One region of the Halomonas sp. SIMBA_159 genome, then DNA from elsewhere that is predicted to be linked to it. Evidence: predicted binding sites of a transcription regulator. Region 1 holds the regulator's gene; the other holds the start of a gene.
The links. The regulator sigma-54, encoded in region 1, starts transcription at its own class of promoters, with help from an activator protein. The targets are predictions, from matches to a motif close to TGGCACNNNNNTTGCTNT.

Region 1 (7,131 bases):
CACGGTGACCTAGGCATGATTACCCGCGCCGATGTGGTGCTGGCTCTCTCCAACTCCGGAGAAACAGCCGAAGTCACCGCCCTGCTGCCGTTGCTCAAGCGGCTTGGCACACCGCTGGTGAGCATGACAGGACGGCCTGGCTCGACCCTGGCTCGCCATGCTGACGCCCACTTAGACAGTGGCGTAGAGCGTGAAGCGTGCCCCCTTGATTTAGCACCCACCAGCTCTACAACAGCGGCGCTCGCCTTAGGCGACGCACTGGCTGTCGCGCTACTTGAAGCACGGGGCTTTACAGCTGAAGACTTTGCTCTGTCTCACCCCGGCGGCAGCCTGGGTAAGCGTCTACTACTGCGGGTACGAGACCTCATGCACGACGGTGCACGGCTGCCAAAGGTTGCGTTAGGCAGCCCACTACGTGATGCGCTGCTAGAAATCACCCGCCAAGGTCTTGGTTTCACCTGTGTGGTGGATAGCGAAGGCCGCCTTGCGGGCGTTTATACCGATGGTGATCTGCGCCGCACGCTCGACCAATTCCACGACCTGCGCGATGTGTGCGTTGACGATGTTATGACACGCCCAGGCAAACGCATTGGCCCTGACGTGCTGGCCGCCGAAGCTGTTCGCATTATGGAAGACAGCCGGATTACCGCGCTTGCAGTGGTGGATGAACAGCAGCGCCCGATCGGCGCGCTGCATATGCACGACCTGCTCGCCAGCGGCGTGATTTAACGGCGTAATAACGCTTTTTTTGCCATGGATGTTAAGGAGGCTATATGGCCCTACCTGATGCACTACTCGACCGGCTTCGCCGCGTAAAACTGCTTGCTCTGGATGTGGATGGCGTACTGACCGATGGCCGCCTCTACTTTCAGGCCGACGGTATCGAAATTAAGGCGTTTCACACCCAGGATGGGCATGGCCTCAAGCTGCTTAAGCGTGTCGGCATCCATGTGGCGCTGATTACCGGCCGTGACTCCCCCATGGTCAGCCAACGCGCTGCTGCCTTGGGCATTAGCCATGTACATCAAGGCTGTGAGGACAAGCTGACCACGCTTCGTGCGCTCTGCCAGCGTCTTGATATCACCTTAGAGCAGGTCGCTTATTGCGGTGATGACCTGCCCGACCTTGCGCCTATCAAGCGCTCAGGAGTCGGCATTACGGTGCCTAACGCCCCAGATTACATGCATACCCACGCCGACTGGATCACCGAACGCCTTGGCGGCCACGGCGCGGTGCGCGAGATTTGCGATACGCTGTTAACCTCTCAAGGGCACTGGGATGCCGTGCTCGATACGTACCTACACGGGAACTCATAATGGGTTTTAGGGTAAAAAAACGGGTTTGGATCACGGTGATGGTCGTCGCCTTAGGCGGCGTCCTGGTCTGGCTAGATCCCCGTGGCCCCCAGGAGAGCGAGATTGACCAGGAGGCGCGTGCTCAAGAACCTGGGCACGTATTAGAGAACGCCGAAATTACCCTATTTGGCGAATCAGGTGCTATTCAACAGTCCTTGGTCACTCCACGGCTGGTGCACACCCCGCAAACAGCCATGACCGACGTGATGTCTCCCCGCGCCACGCTGTTTGATAGTGAACAGCGTGAGTGGCTAGCCACCTCGAATACCGGGACCTTAAACACAGAGACACAGGCGCTAACGCTGAATGGCTCTGCACGCCTGCTCGCACCGGAAGAGGGCTGGCAGCTTGATACCGAGCAATTAAACTATGATGGCGTTACACGCCATGCCTGGAGTGATACGCCCGTGCTATTACAGCAGCCGCCTCAGCGCATGGAAGCATCACGAATGGATGTGTGGCTAGATGACAGCCAAGTCCGCTTGACCAACAATGTGCGCGGCGTTCATCCGCCTGCCACTCGTTCCCCTTAGCCACTCATGCCCCTAGGAGTCGCGATGAATGCCTCAATCCGCACTGCACTCTTTGCTTTAACGTTACCGCTGACCACGGCTGCGCTGGCTCAAGGCCAAGCCCCTATTCAGGTAGAAGCTGATCGGCTGGACCTTGACCAGCGGGCAGGCACGGCGGTCTACTCCGGCAACGTCGATATCCGCCAGGGCGAAATGCACCTGCGTGGCGAGCGCGTAGAGATCCAGCGCAATGATGCAGGCGAGCTCTCTCAAGCCATCGCCACCGGCGAACGCGCCTATTTGCGCAACCAGCTAGAAGACCAGGACACCCCGATGGAAGGCTGGGCTCGGCGAATCATTTATCACGTCGCTGAGCGCCGGGTAGAGCTTATTGATCAGGCAGAGCTGACCCAACAGGGTGATCGTTTCCAAGGGGGTCGCTTGGAGTACTTCATTGATCAGGAAGTGGTACAAGCACGCTCCGAGGTGAGCGGTAGCGACAACCAGCGTATTCGCATGACTCTTCAGCCCGAACAATAGGGAGCGGCCACGTGGCAGCATCAACCTCTACAGATTTCGCACCCGTGAAAACGCTCTACGCCCACCATTTGGCGAAGAGCTACAAACGCCGCCGGGTCGTGAAAGATATTAATCTGGAAATCACTCAGGGCAGCGTCGTGGGGCTGCTGGGCCCTAACGGAGCGGGCAAAACCACGTCGTTCTACATGATTGTAGGGCTCGTCAAATCCGATGCGGGCAGCGTCGGCATTGACGACCTGGACCTTACTCATGCGCCTATGCATGAGCGCGCAATAGCAGGAATTGGCTACCTACCCCAGGAAGCTTCTATTTTTCGCAAGCTCTCAGTCGCCGATAACATCATGGCCATTTTAGAGACGCGCAAAGAGCTAGACCGCAGCGCCAGGGAAGCACGCCTTGAATCACTGCTCGAAGATTTTCATATTACCCACATTCGCGACAACCTGGGCATGAGCCTGTCGGGTGGCGAACGCCGCCGGGTGGAAATTGCCCGCTCTTTAGCCACAGAACCTGCCTTTATTCTGCTGGACGAGCCCTTTGCAGGGGTTGACCCTATTTCCGTAGGTGAAATTAAAACCATCATTCGCGCACTCAAGAAGCGACATATCGGTGTATTGATCACCGACCACAACGTGCGTGAAACGCTGGATATTTGTGATATCGCTTACATTGTTGGCGACGGACACATCATTGCCAGTGGAAACTCCCAGGAAATCCTCAATAACCAGAAGGTTCGAGACGTTTACCTAGGGGCAGATTTCCGCCTTTAAACCGTGACCTACACAAACTTTTCTTTTAGTGGCATGCTTATTGCACTTGCACCGAGCCACAACTCGCTCTAGGGTGGAGCTTTCTGATTAACGAGTGGTTCTCAGATGGTCATGAAAGCTTCTCTCCAATTGCGCATCGGTACACAGCTGACCATGACACCTCAGCTGCAGCAGGCTATTGCTCTGCTACAGCTCTCCACGCTGGACCTCCGTCAAGAAATTCAGCAGGCGCTAGATGCCAATCCCATGCTCGAACAAGAGGATGAGTTTGGCGAGCAGGCGGTCAGCGAGCCACAAGAGGCCGAGTGGTCGGAAAGCATTCCCAACGAACTCTCTGTGGACAGCGACTGGTCGGATACCTACCAAGATACGGGCAGCCTGGGAGGCAGCAGCGAGGGGCCTGACTTTGAGCGCCAAGCCGCCGGGCAAAGCCTTCACGGCCACCTGCTATGGCAACTGGCCATGACCGACTTCAGCCCACGGGAATATTCAATCGCGGAAAGCCTGATTGATGCGCTAGATGCCAATGGCTATCTCACTCAACCGCTCAACGACATTCGTGAAGGGCTAAAAGCCCAAGGCCACGACAGCTTAAGCCCGCGGGAAATGGAAAACACCCTACTGCGCTTGCAGCAGTTTGAACCTACCGGCGTGTTTGCCCGAGACCTCCGCGAATGCCTAATGCTGCAGCTTGCCGCACTACCCGAAGATACGCCTCTACTGATGCCTGCCAAGCGGCTGGTTCGTCAGTTTTTGGAAGCGCTGGGTAAAGACGATATGCGGTTACTCAAGCGCCGCCTGAGCCTGGATGACGAACAGCTTGACGATGTCATCCGTTTAATTCGCAGCCTTGACCCCCGCCCCGGCAGCGCCTACGGCATCACTGATGACAGCTACATCACCCCTGATCTAGTGGTACGTCATGATCATGAAGGTTGGCATTTAGAACTCAATCCAGAAGCACTGCCGCGCCTGCGCATACAGCCCGACTACGCCAGCTTGATCAAACGGGCCGATAAAAGCCAAGACAACCAGTTCCTCAAAGAGCACCTGCAAGAAGCACGCTGGCTAATTAAAAGTCTCTCCAGCCGTAACGACACGCTGTTACGCGTTGGACGCGAGATTATTGCGCGCCAAATTGGCTTTTTAGAGCATGGCGAAGAGGCTATGAAACCGCTAATTCTGGCGGATATCGCCGAAGCCGTTGAGATGCATGAGTCGACGATTTCCCGCGTGACTACCCAGAAATTCATTCATACGCCGCGGGGCGTGTTTGAACTCAAGTACTTCTTTTCGAGCCAAGTGAGCGGCCAAGATGGCGGTGACAGCCACTCCAGCACTGCCATTCGTGCGCGCATCAAAAAGCTAATTCAGGAAGAGCCGTCAGGCAAGCCGCTCTCCGACAGCCGCTTGGTCACCTTGCTAGAAGAGGGTGGCATTAGCGTAGCGCGACGTACCGTGGCTAAATATCGCGAGTCGATGGGCATTCCCTCGTCGAGTGAGCGCCGCCGTTTACGCTAGTTAAACGGTACGCTGATACAAACTCGTCGCAGGGGCTTTGCAATAGCGTAAAAAGGGTTACAATCGAAGTACAGCCCGATGGATAAGGAGCACGTCAATGCAAGTAAACATCACTGGTCATCACGTTGAACTGACTGACGCCTTGCGTGACTACGTTAACGAAAAGCTGGAACGCGTTGAACGCCACTATGACAACATCACCACGGTGCAAGTGACCTTATCTGTTGAGAAGGAGCGCCAGCAAGCAGCCTGTACGCTGCATGCCGCAGGGGCAGACCTTCACGCCGAAGCGCTTGATAACGATATGTATGCCGCCATTGATGCGCTAGCGGACAAAATTGATCGTCAACTCGTTAAACATAAGGAAAAAGCACAAGCTCGCGCCCAGGGCGCAGGCGTGCGTTAACTCAATGACGTTGGAAACCATCCTCCCCCCGGAGCGCGTGCTTTACGATGTGCCCGGGGGCAGCAAAAAACGGGTGCTGGAGTTCTTCAGCACCTTTATCGCCCAAAACACACCCAGCCTCGATAGCCAAGAAGTGTTCAGTCGCCTGATTGGCCGCGAGCGCCTAGGCAGTACGGGGATAGGCAACGGAGTTGCTATCCCCCACGCACGCAGCCCACACTGCAATGCCCCTATCGCTGGTTTTCTAAAGCTCGCCGAGCCGGTCGATTTTGATGCCATTGATGGCGATCCGGTGGATCTGGTCTTCGTTCTACTGGTACCGGAAGAGGCAGATGACACTCATCTAGCTCTACTGGGCCAAGTGGCCACCATTATGAACGATGCCAATACCCGTCAGCAGTTACGCAAGGCCGCCAGCCAAAGAGAGCTTTTGGCACTCATGACCGCCAAAATCCGAGAGCAAGCCACTTGAGGTTTTAACAGGTTCATACAGCGCAGCCACACCTTATTTCCACGTTTAAAAGCCAAGAGAAACGCTATGCAACTGGTGATCATTAGCGGCCGTTCTGGGTCCGGTAAATCTATCGCCTTACAAGCGCTGGAGGATCTTGGCTATTACGCTATCGACAACTTGCCCGCCATGCTACTGGGCTCATTAATTGATGAGCTACGCGAACAGGGTGAGCGTACTCGCATCGCGGTCAGTATCGATGCACGCAACCTGCCGACGGCACTTGAACGTCTGCCGTCGCTGCTGGAAGAGCTACGTCAGCGAGAAATCCAGTTTCAGGTGATTTACCTGACCACAGATGCGCGCATTTTGTTAGAGCGCTACTCCGCGACTCGCCGTCGTCATCCCTTAACAAGGGATAGCGACATGACCCTGGAAGAGGCCATCGATAAAGAGGAAGAGACGCTCAATGAGATTCGCGATCTCGCCGATTTACTGATCGACACCTCGCGTCTCTCCGTCCATGATCTGCGCCGCCGCATTACTGACCAAGTCGCTCACCAACGCAAAGATCAGCTAACCCTGACGTTTGAGTCATTTGGCTATAAGCGCGGCGTACCGATGGATGCGGATTTAGTCTTTGATGTTCGCTGCCTGCCAAACCCCTATTGGGATCCTACCCTGCGCCAATATACGGGGAGAGACGCGAATATCGTGGCCTTTTTAAGCGGCTACCCAATCGTCGAAGCGATGTCGAATGATATTCAGGCCTGGCTGGAAAAATGGCTTCCCGCTTATCAAAATAGTCAGCGTAGCTATATGACGGTTGCGATTGGCTGCACAGGCGGCCAGCACCGCTCTGTATACATGGTTGAACAACTCGCCCAAAAGCTTGTTAAGCAAACGGGAGAGGTTCAATTAAGGCACCGCGAGCTTGGCCTACAGTACACATTAAGCGAAGAGCCTGCAAAGCCGTGCGCCGCCAGTACGCACTGAGTTATTAGACCCCAGAGCAAGACTCAAGTATCAAGACCCACTCGGCAAAAAGGAACCAGAGTGCCCGAAAGAACGTTAACCCTTACCAACCAGCGTGGCCTTCATGCCCGCGCGGCCACCAAACTGGTGAAATGTGGCCAGCAATTTTCTGCGAACATTGTCGTTTACAAGCAGCAGCAGAAAGCCGACGCCGCCAACATTATGTCACTGCTAATGCTGGCGGCTCCCTGCGGTACTGAGCTGGTCGTCGCTGCGGAAGGAGACGACGCCGAACAGGCGCTTGATGCGATTGAAGCCCTGTTCGACGCTCGATTTGACGAAAACCAGTAAGCCAGGCCAGCCGTATTAACTACCCGCCACTGTCATCGCATCAATAAGCCAGCTGCCCGTGTGAATACTGCCACGGGTATCGGTGTCATCGCCTACGCCCGAGAGCCCCGCGAACATTTTGTTTAGGTTACTGGCAATCGTGAACTCTTCAATGGGGTACTGAACCTCGCCATTTTCCACCCAGAACCCTGCCGCACCGCGGGAGTAATCACCGGTGACACCGTTTACGCCTTGCCCCATCAGCTCAGTC
Region 2 (7,131 bases), on a different contig from region 1:
TCAGCAGCGGGTTGTGCGCCGTCGGCTTGTTGCATCGCGTCGGCGGCTTCCGCTTCTTCCTGGGCTTCTTCTTGCTCGGTCTCTTCCACGAGGTCAGCAGCGTCGCCACTAAACGACTGAGGGTCGATCACGACGCCCGCCTCCAAGCCAGCCGGATCGCCGACGACAACGCGGTCACCTGGCTCCAAGCCATCGCGGATGATTTGCCAGGGGCCTGCGACTTCGCCTAACTGAACAGTGCGTTCGCGAGCTTTGTTCTCGTCATCCAGCACGTAGACCAGCGGGCCCATCAGACCTTGGGTTACGGCAATTTCCGGCACGGCCAGTACATCGAAGCGTTTCAAACCTTCGATGCGCACGCGTACGAATTGGCCGGGCAATACCGCGCCATCGGGATTGGCAAAGGTAGCCGAGGCCTGCACGGTGCTGGTGCCGGTATCCACCCGCGAACCAAGGAAATCCAGGCGGCCCTCAAGCTCGCTGCCTTCACTACCGTCTAAGCCCGGCACCCGCAGGCGAGCGGTGATTTGGGAAGCATCCCCTTCATTGCCTAGCTGGCGACGCAGTTCAAAGGCGTCGCGTTGGGGCAGCTGGAAGCGAACTTCTAGCGGGTCCAGCGGAGTAATCGTGGCTAGTTCAGTACCCGAGTTAACCAAGTTACCAACGTTAATCTGGCTTAGGCTGATCATGCCAGAGACCGGAGCGGTCACATTGGAATAGCCTAAATCCAGATTAGCGCTGGTCAGCGCTGCTTCTGCCTGGGCAACGTTGGCTTGCGCCACGCGCTGCTCGGCAAGTGCTTGGTCGTACTGCTGGCGGCTGACGGAGTTTTGGCTCAGCAGTTGCTCGAAACGCTGAGCATCACGCTGGGCACGGGATAGTTCAGCGCGGGCACTTTGCAGGTCGGCTTCGCGCTGATTAACGGTGGCCTGATACAGGTCGGGCTCAATGGTGTAAAGCTGGTCGCCCTGCTCCACCATTTGGCCTGGCTCGAAATGCCGCTCCTCCAGAAAACCGCTCACTCGCGCCACCAGCGTCACTTCGCTGTCGCTACGCAGCAGCGAGGGGTACGATTTATCCAGCGGTATGTCTTGACGCGCTATCTCAGTGACTTCCACCGGGTGGGGCGGCGCTTCCTGCTGCTGGCCCTGCTCCTCTTGTGGCTGCTCCTGACCACATGCCGTGAGCGCCAACGCGGCTATCAGCGTCACTAAACTCGCTCTACCTGAGTGAATCACTCTTTTCATGCGTCGATTTCCCATTCATTTTTCTAAACATTAACCGGTAGCCACAGTGGCACGCGCAGCGATAGTTAAGCGCCAGGCGTCGGCGGTGCGCCAATATCCATAGCGCGCTGATAGGTGTCGGGTTCGTTGCTTTCCGGCAGGGTGAAGTTGACATCATCACCGGTGAGCCATGCGTTCACTTCTTCGATAGCTTCCACATCGAGCAGTCCCGATTGCTGGCGCAGCGACAGCAAGTTAACGACATAGTCGTAACGCGCCTCAGCGTAGTTAGCGATGGCGTTGTAGAGGTTTTGCTCGGCGTTCAGCACGTCCACGATATTACGGGTTCCCACTTCATAACCGGCGCGGGTCGCTTCCAGGGCGCTACGGTTGGAAACGATAGCCTGCTGGCGCGCTTCGACCGTTTCAACGTTGTTGCTAACCTGGGTATACAGCGAGCGAACCTGCTGGATGGTGGTGCGGCGCTGAGACTCAAAGTCATATTGGCTGCTTTCCAGTTGGAAGGTGCCCTGGCGAATGCTGGCGCTAGTGCTACCGCCGGTATAAATAGGCACGTTCGCTGACACGCCCACCTGGGCAGAAGTGTCGTAACCACTGACTACGTCGCTGTCGCTATCGGCATATTGATAGTTGGCAAACGCTTGCACCGTAGGCAGGCGACCCGCACGGGCAAGCTCCACACCTACGCGGGACACTTCAATACCTGCCTGTTGAGCGAGCACCTGCGGGTTACGCTCCAGGGATTGCTCTACCCAATAGTTACGATCGGTCGGCGTAGGTAGCGCAATCGGCATGCTGTCACCGAGAGCCTCAATGCTGGCGTACCGCTGGCCGGTGAGCTGCTCCAGCACTTCAAACGCCACTTGCAGGTTGCTCTCTGCAGCAATGCGGTCTGCGCGGGATTGGTCGAAGCTCGCCCGTGCTTCTTCCACTTCTGTAATGGCAATCAGACCCACTTCAAACTGCTCACGGGCCTGCTCAAGCTGGCGGCCAATCGCGCGCTCTTGCGCTAACCGCGCTTCCAGCACTTCGTGGGCACGTAGAATATCGAAGTAGGCACTGGCCACATCAATCAGCAGCTGCTGCTCGGTGGCGGCCAGCAAGTAAACCTGCTGATCAATCTGGCGCTCTGCTTGGCTCACTTCCTGGCGCGTCACGGCATTAAATAGCGCCTGTGTGGCCTCCAACGTCAGCGACACCGTGTTGTAGCTATCATCGTTAACACCCGCGCCAGCACTGGCACCTGCCCCCGTTCCTGTGCCGGTAGCACGGGCAGAGCCCTGGCTCTCAAACTGCTCGTTGTGGACGGCGCTGCCAGAGGCGTTTACCTGGGGCAAAAGCCCGCCGCGTGCAACGTCTCGTGCCGCCTCGACGCTGGAAAACTCAGACCGTGCAGAGGCCAGGGCAGCGTTGTTATTCAGCGCATCACGGGTAATGGTCACCAAGTCGGCCGCTTGGGCAGGCAGAATGAACGAAGACGTGAGCACTGCTAACAACAGCGGGCGAAGGGGGGCATTGACTGCCCAGTGTGCTAGTCGCATGGGATTGCCTCTAGGTGTCAACGTAAGACGGCGCGGCAGAGCGCCATTCTGAAAGAGTGGCATTATAGTTACATTCATGTATGTATGCTAGACTTGAACTTGGCAAATTTGTGTGTACAACTCGCTTGTCAAGCCAATCATTCCTTACCTTAGTCCAACGCACCGTTGGCTGAGTCACTTTTGTGACGACGCTTGCGCCATTGCCGAGGGTCGATACCCCACTTATGCAGTCGAGATGCCAGCGTGGTGGGCTTAATGCCCAACAGCTCAGCGGCGCCACCCACCCCCGAGACCTTGCCATTCGCGGCCTCTAATGCCTTTAAAACATTGTCGCGCTGATGCTGGCAGAACGCCTGCTCGGTCATTGGGAAATCAGGCGTCACAGGAGAATCCTGCGCCTCTATATTTAAGGGCGTATAACGATGGGCTGGCTCTATCAATAAAAGATCATCAAAGGAGAGTCGTTGATCCTGGGTCACAATCACTTGGCGCTCAATTACGTTCTCCAGCTCACGAATATTGCCCGGCCACGGGTAGCGGGTCAGCACCTCTAACTGTGCCGGTGGAATGCGCACCCCCGGCTTATTGAATTTTAGGCAAGCACGATGCAAAAAGTGGCGTGCTAGCAGCGGGACATCTTCAATTCGCTTGCGCAGCGGCACCGAATCGATGGGGAAAACGTTCAAGCGAAAATAGAGATCCTCACGAAACCCACCCGTATCAATCATCTCTTTTAGCTCGCGGTTGGTCGCCGCAATCACCCGCACATCCACTTCGCGGGTGCGGTTATCCCCCACCCGTTCGAACTGCTGATCCTGCAATACGCGCAGCAGCTTGCTTTGTAGCTCCAGCGGGATCTCCCCCACTTCATCCAGAAACAGCGTGCCGCCGTGGGCCAACTCAAAGCGCCCTGGCCGGTCTTGTACCGCACCGGTAAAGGCGCCTTTTACATGGCCAAAAAACTCACTCTCAAATAGGTCGCGGGGGATGGCGGCGCAGTTCACGCGGATCAATGGCCGGTCGCTGCGGGTACTGCCCGCATGAATCGCCCGGGCAATCAGCTCCTTGCCAGTGCCCGATTCGCCGCTAATCAGCACGTTAGCGCTGGTCGGCGCGACCATGGCAATCTGCTGGATCAGTTTGGCGACCGCCGGGCTGTTGCCGACGATATTGCGGTGATTCACCTCGGCTTTAATCTCCTCCTGCAAGTACTGGTTCTCCAGCTCCAACCGACGCTTAAGCGACTCCACCTCTTCCAGCGCATCGCGCAGCTGCTGCTCGGCGTGCTTGCGCTCGCGGATATCGCGAAACAGCACAACGGCCCCCACTAGGCGGCCCATTTCAAAAATCGGCGTGCTGGTGTACTCCACGGGAATGGCTTCACCATTTTTATGCCAGAACACCTCGTCATCCACATGGTGCACCTGGCCATCGCTAAACGAGGCATGAATAGGGCACTGCTGTACCGGGAAATGGCTGCCATCGGCGTGGGTGTGGTGGAACATTAGGTGCGCATCGTGGCCCACCATATCCTCTGTGCTCCAGCCGAGAATACGTTCGGCGGCTGGGTTTACAAAGGTGGTTTTCCCCTCCGCATCCAGGCCATAAATGCCCTCCCCGGCGGCGCTGAGAATCAGCTGGTTCTGCTTTTCGATACGCTCGAACACCTGCTCGACCCGCTGCCAGCCCACCTCTCCCTGGCGGTGCTGGCGGCTGAGCTCCGCCTTGGCGCGGCGCTGCTCGGCTTTATTGCGATCAATCACCGTCAGCAATAGCTGTGAGGAGTCGTGTAAGCGCTGCCCATAGACCTCAACACGGCGAGGCTGGCGGACGCTATCCAACAGCACCAAATCATCCGACCATCCTTGGCCGGTAGTCAGCACTTCATCGGTAAAGCTGACCCATAGCGGCAATGAAGCGCTTAGACGGTGGCTAAAGGGAGTGGCGAGCGGCTGCTCATGATGAATCAACAGCAGTTGGCGCGCTGCGGTATTGGCATCAATTAAGCGGTCGCTCAGAGGGTCAATAATCACCATGGCCAACGGCGTGTGGTGAGCCATCAGCGTTAAGGGCGGGTGAGCGTCATCTTTCAGGGTGGCAGCGTGCATCGCAGGCTCCTCATTTGCCAGCAGGATGTCGCTTACTCCATACAAACAACGGGCCAATCACGAACTTTCGTTATTTAAACAACGAAATATCGTTATCAACGAAATATCGTGAGTTTTTGCCACTCGAAAAATTCCGCCATACAAAATAGTAAACTACTGATTTTAAATAATTAAATTCAAAATAAGACGTTATGGCACGTAAGTCGCTATCTACTAAGTAGCGCCGCAGGGACACGTTCCGCACCAAGACGGCGCAGCTTAAAGCCCTTTTGCTCCTGTGAGGTGAACGTCCATGAAAGAGAACAACGACCACAGCAGTCTTGGCAACCCGTTTGATCATCGCCAATCACTGATTCACGGACGGCAGTGCGATTGTCATCAGTGCCACTCTTCCCAACCCAGTATTATTACATCCTCTACTCAGCCAACCTCGAAAACAGCGGCAGCCACGCCGAGCAGTGCCGATGATGTGATGGATCGCATGGTCGAAAGCGCGCTGGTGCGCGGCATGTTTGGCCATAGCGACATGCACCGCCGCCAGTTTATGAAGCTGGTAGGTGGCGGCACCGCCGCCGCCGCTCTGGCGAGCCTGTTCCCCCTGGATTCGATTAAAGCCGCAGTAAAAGAGAGGTTAGGGCCGCTTGAGAAAACCCAGCTTAATGTCGGCTTTGTTCCGATCACCTGTGCCACGCCCATCATCATGGCCCACCCCATGGGCTTTTATGAGCGCTACGGCCTGGATGTCTCGGTGATTAAAACCGCTGGCTGGGCGGTAGCGCGGGACAAGTCCCTCAACCGCGAATACGACGCGGCGCACATGCTAACGCCCATGCCGCTGGCGATGACCCTCGGTGCAGGCTCTACCCCAGAGCCGTTCATTATGCCCGCCGTAGAAAACATCAACGGCCAGGCGATTGTGCTACATAACGACCACCTGGATAAGCGCGATCCGCAGCAGTGGAAAGGCTTCACTTTTGGCGTACCGTTCGAGTACTCCATGCACAACTTCCTACTGCGCTACTACGTGGCCGAGCACGGCTTAGACCCGGATCAAGATATTCAAATTCGCGTAATTCCGCCGCCCGAAATGGTCGCCAACCTGCGGGCAGGCAACATCGACGGCTTCTTATCCCCCGACCCCTTCAACCAGCGCGCGGTGTTTGAACGCATCGGCTTTATTCACCTGCTGACCAAAGAGATTTGGGACGGCCACCCCTGCTGCGCCTTTGCCACCAGCGCCCGCTTTGCCCGCGAAAACCCGAACACCTACGGCGCACTGCTGCGGGCGATTATCGATGCTACCCAGTACTCTTCAGACCCCGCTAACCGCTCAGAAATTGCCGAAGCCATTGCCCCGACGAACTACCTGAACCAGCCGGTCACGGTGATTGAACAGGTACTCACCGGGCGCTTTGCCGACGGTTTAGGCGGCGTGCAGAACGTGCCGGACCGCATCGATTTCGACCCCTTCCCCTGGCACTCCATGGCGGTGTGGATCCTGACGCAAATGAAGCGCTGGGGCTATATCGAAGGCGACGTGGATTATCAGCAGATTGCCCGGGATGTGTACCTGGCCACCGATGCCCAGACCGTGATGCGCGAGCTGGGGTACGAAGCGCCCGAAGAGACCGCCCGCAACTACCAAATCATGGGTAAAACCTTTGATTACACCCAGCCTGAAGCGTATGTCGAAAGCTTCGCCATTCGGAGGGGCTAACCATGGACCGCACCACCACCGAATGGAAATTAAGCCTGAACGCCCGCGCCACGATTCTCGCCATTATGTTGCTCGTGGTTGGCCTGGGCGTCTGGGAAGGGTTGAACCAATCGCCCTTGATGGGCGGCGGCGAGGCGCTAAGCGAGTACGAACAGCTGCTGGCCGGGGCCGATGAGAGCGCCAAAGTACCGCCGCCCTCGGAAATCGCCGTGAAAGCGTGGCAGGAGCTTTCTAACCCCTTTTACGATGCAGGCCCCAACGACAAAGGCATTGGCATTCAGTTGGGCTACTCGCTCTACCGCGTGCTCAGCGGCTACCTGCTGGCCGCGCTGGTGGCGATTCCGATTGGCTTTTTAATTGGCATGTCGCCCCTGGCGTACAAAGCGCTCAACCCGTTTATTCAAGTGCTGCGGCCTATCTCGCCGCTGGCCTGGATGCCGCTGGCGCTGTTCATCATTCGCGACTCTGAAGCCTCCGCCATCTTCGTGATCTTTATCTGCTCTATTTGGCCAATGCTG

Region 2: a site for sigma-54 is predicted at 5,089-5,106, ahead of R0J87_RS05455 (CmpA/NrtA family ABC transporter substrate-binding protein). Genes of this name have one in related genera too.

What each region holds. Positions count from the first base shown of each region.
Region 1 is NZ_JAWJBT010000016.1:86,396-93,526, forward strand. It holds gene R0J87_RS11990 (KpsF/GutQ family sugar-phosphate isomerase) at 1-729, shown strand, start outside; gene R0J87_RS11995 (KdsC family phosphatase) at 774-1,316, shown strand; gene lptC (LPS export ABC transporter periplasmic protein LptC) at 1,316-1,888, shown strand; gene lptA (lipopolysaccharide transport periplasmic protein LptA) at 1,913-2,407, shown strand; gene lptB (LPS export ABC transporter ATP-binding protein) at 2,452-3,177, shown strand; gene R0J87_RS12015 (RNA polymerase factor sigma-54) at 3,283-4,698, shown strand; gene hpf (ribosome hibernation-promoting factor, HPF/YfiA family) at 4,796-5,104, shown strand; gene ptsN (PTS IIA-like nitrogen regulatory protein PtsN) at 5,109-5,576, shown strand; gene rapZ (RNase adapter RapZ) at 5,643-6,551, shown strand; gene R0J87_RS12035 (HPr family phosphocarrier protein) at 6,612-6,881, shown strand; gene pmbA (metalloprotease PmbA) at 6,897-7,131, opposite strand, start outside.
Region 2 is NZ_JAWJBT010000006.1:63,222-70,352, reverse strand. It holds gene R0J87_RS05470 (efflux RND transporter periplasmic adaptor subunit) at 1-1,247, opposite strand, end outside; gene R0J87_RS05465 (TolC family outer membrane protein) at 1,313-2,788, opposite strand; gene R0J87_RS05460 (sigma-54 interaction domain-containing protein) at 2,938-4,896, opposite strand; gene R0J87_RS05455 (CmpA/NrtA family ABC transporter substrate-binding protein) at 5,189-6,613, shown strand; gene ntrB (nitrate ABC transporter permease) at 6,616-7,131, shown strand, end outside.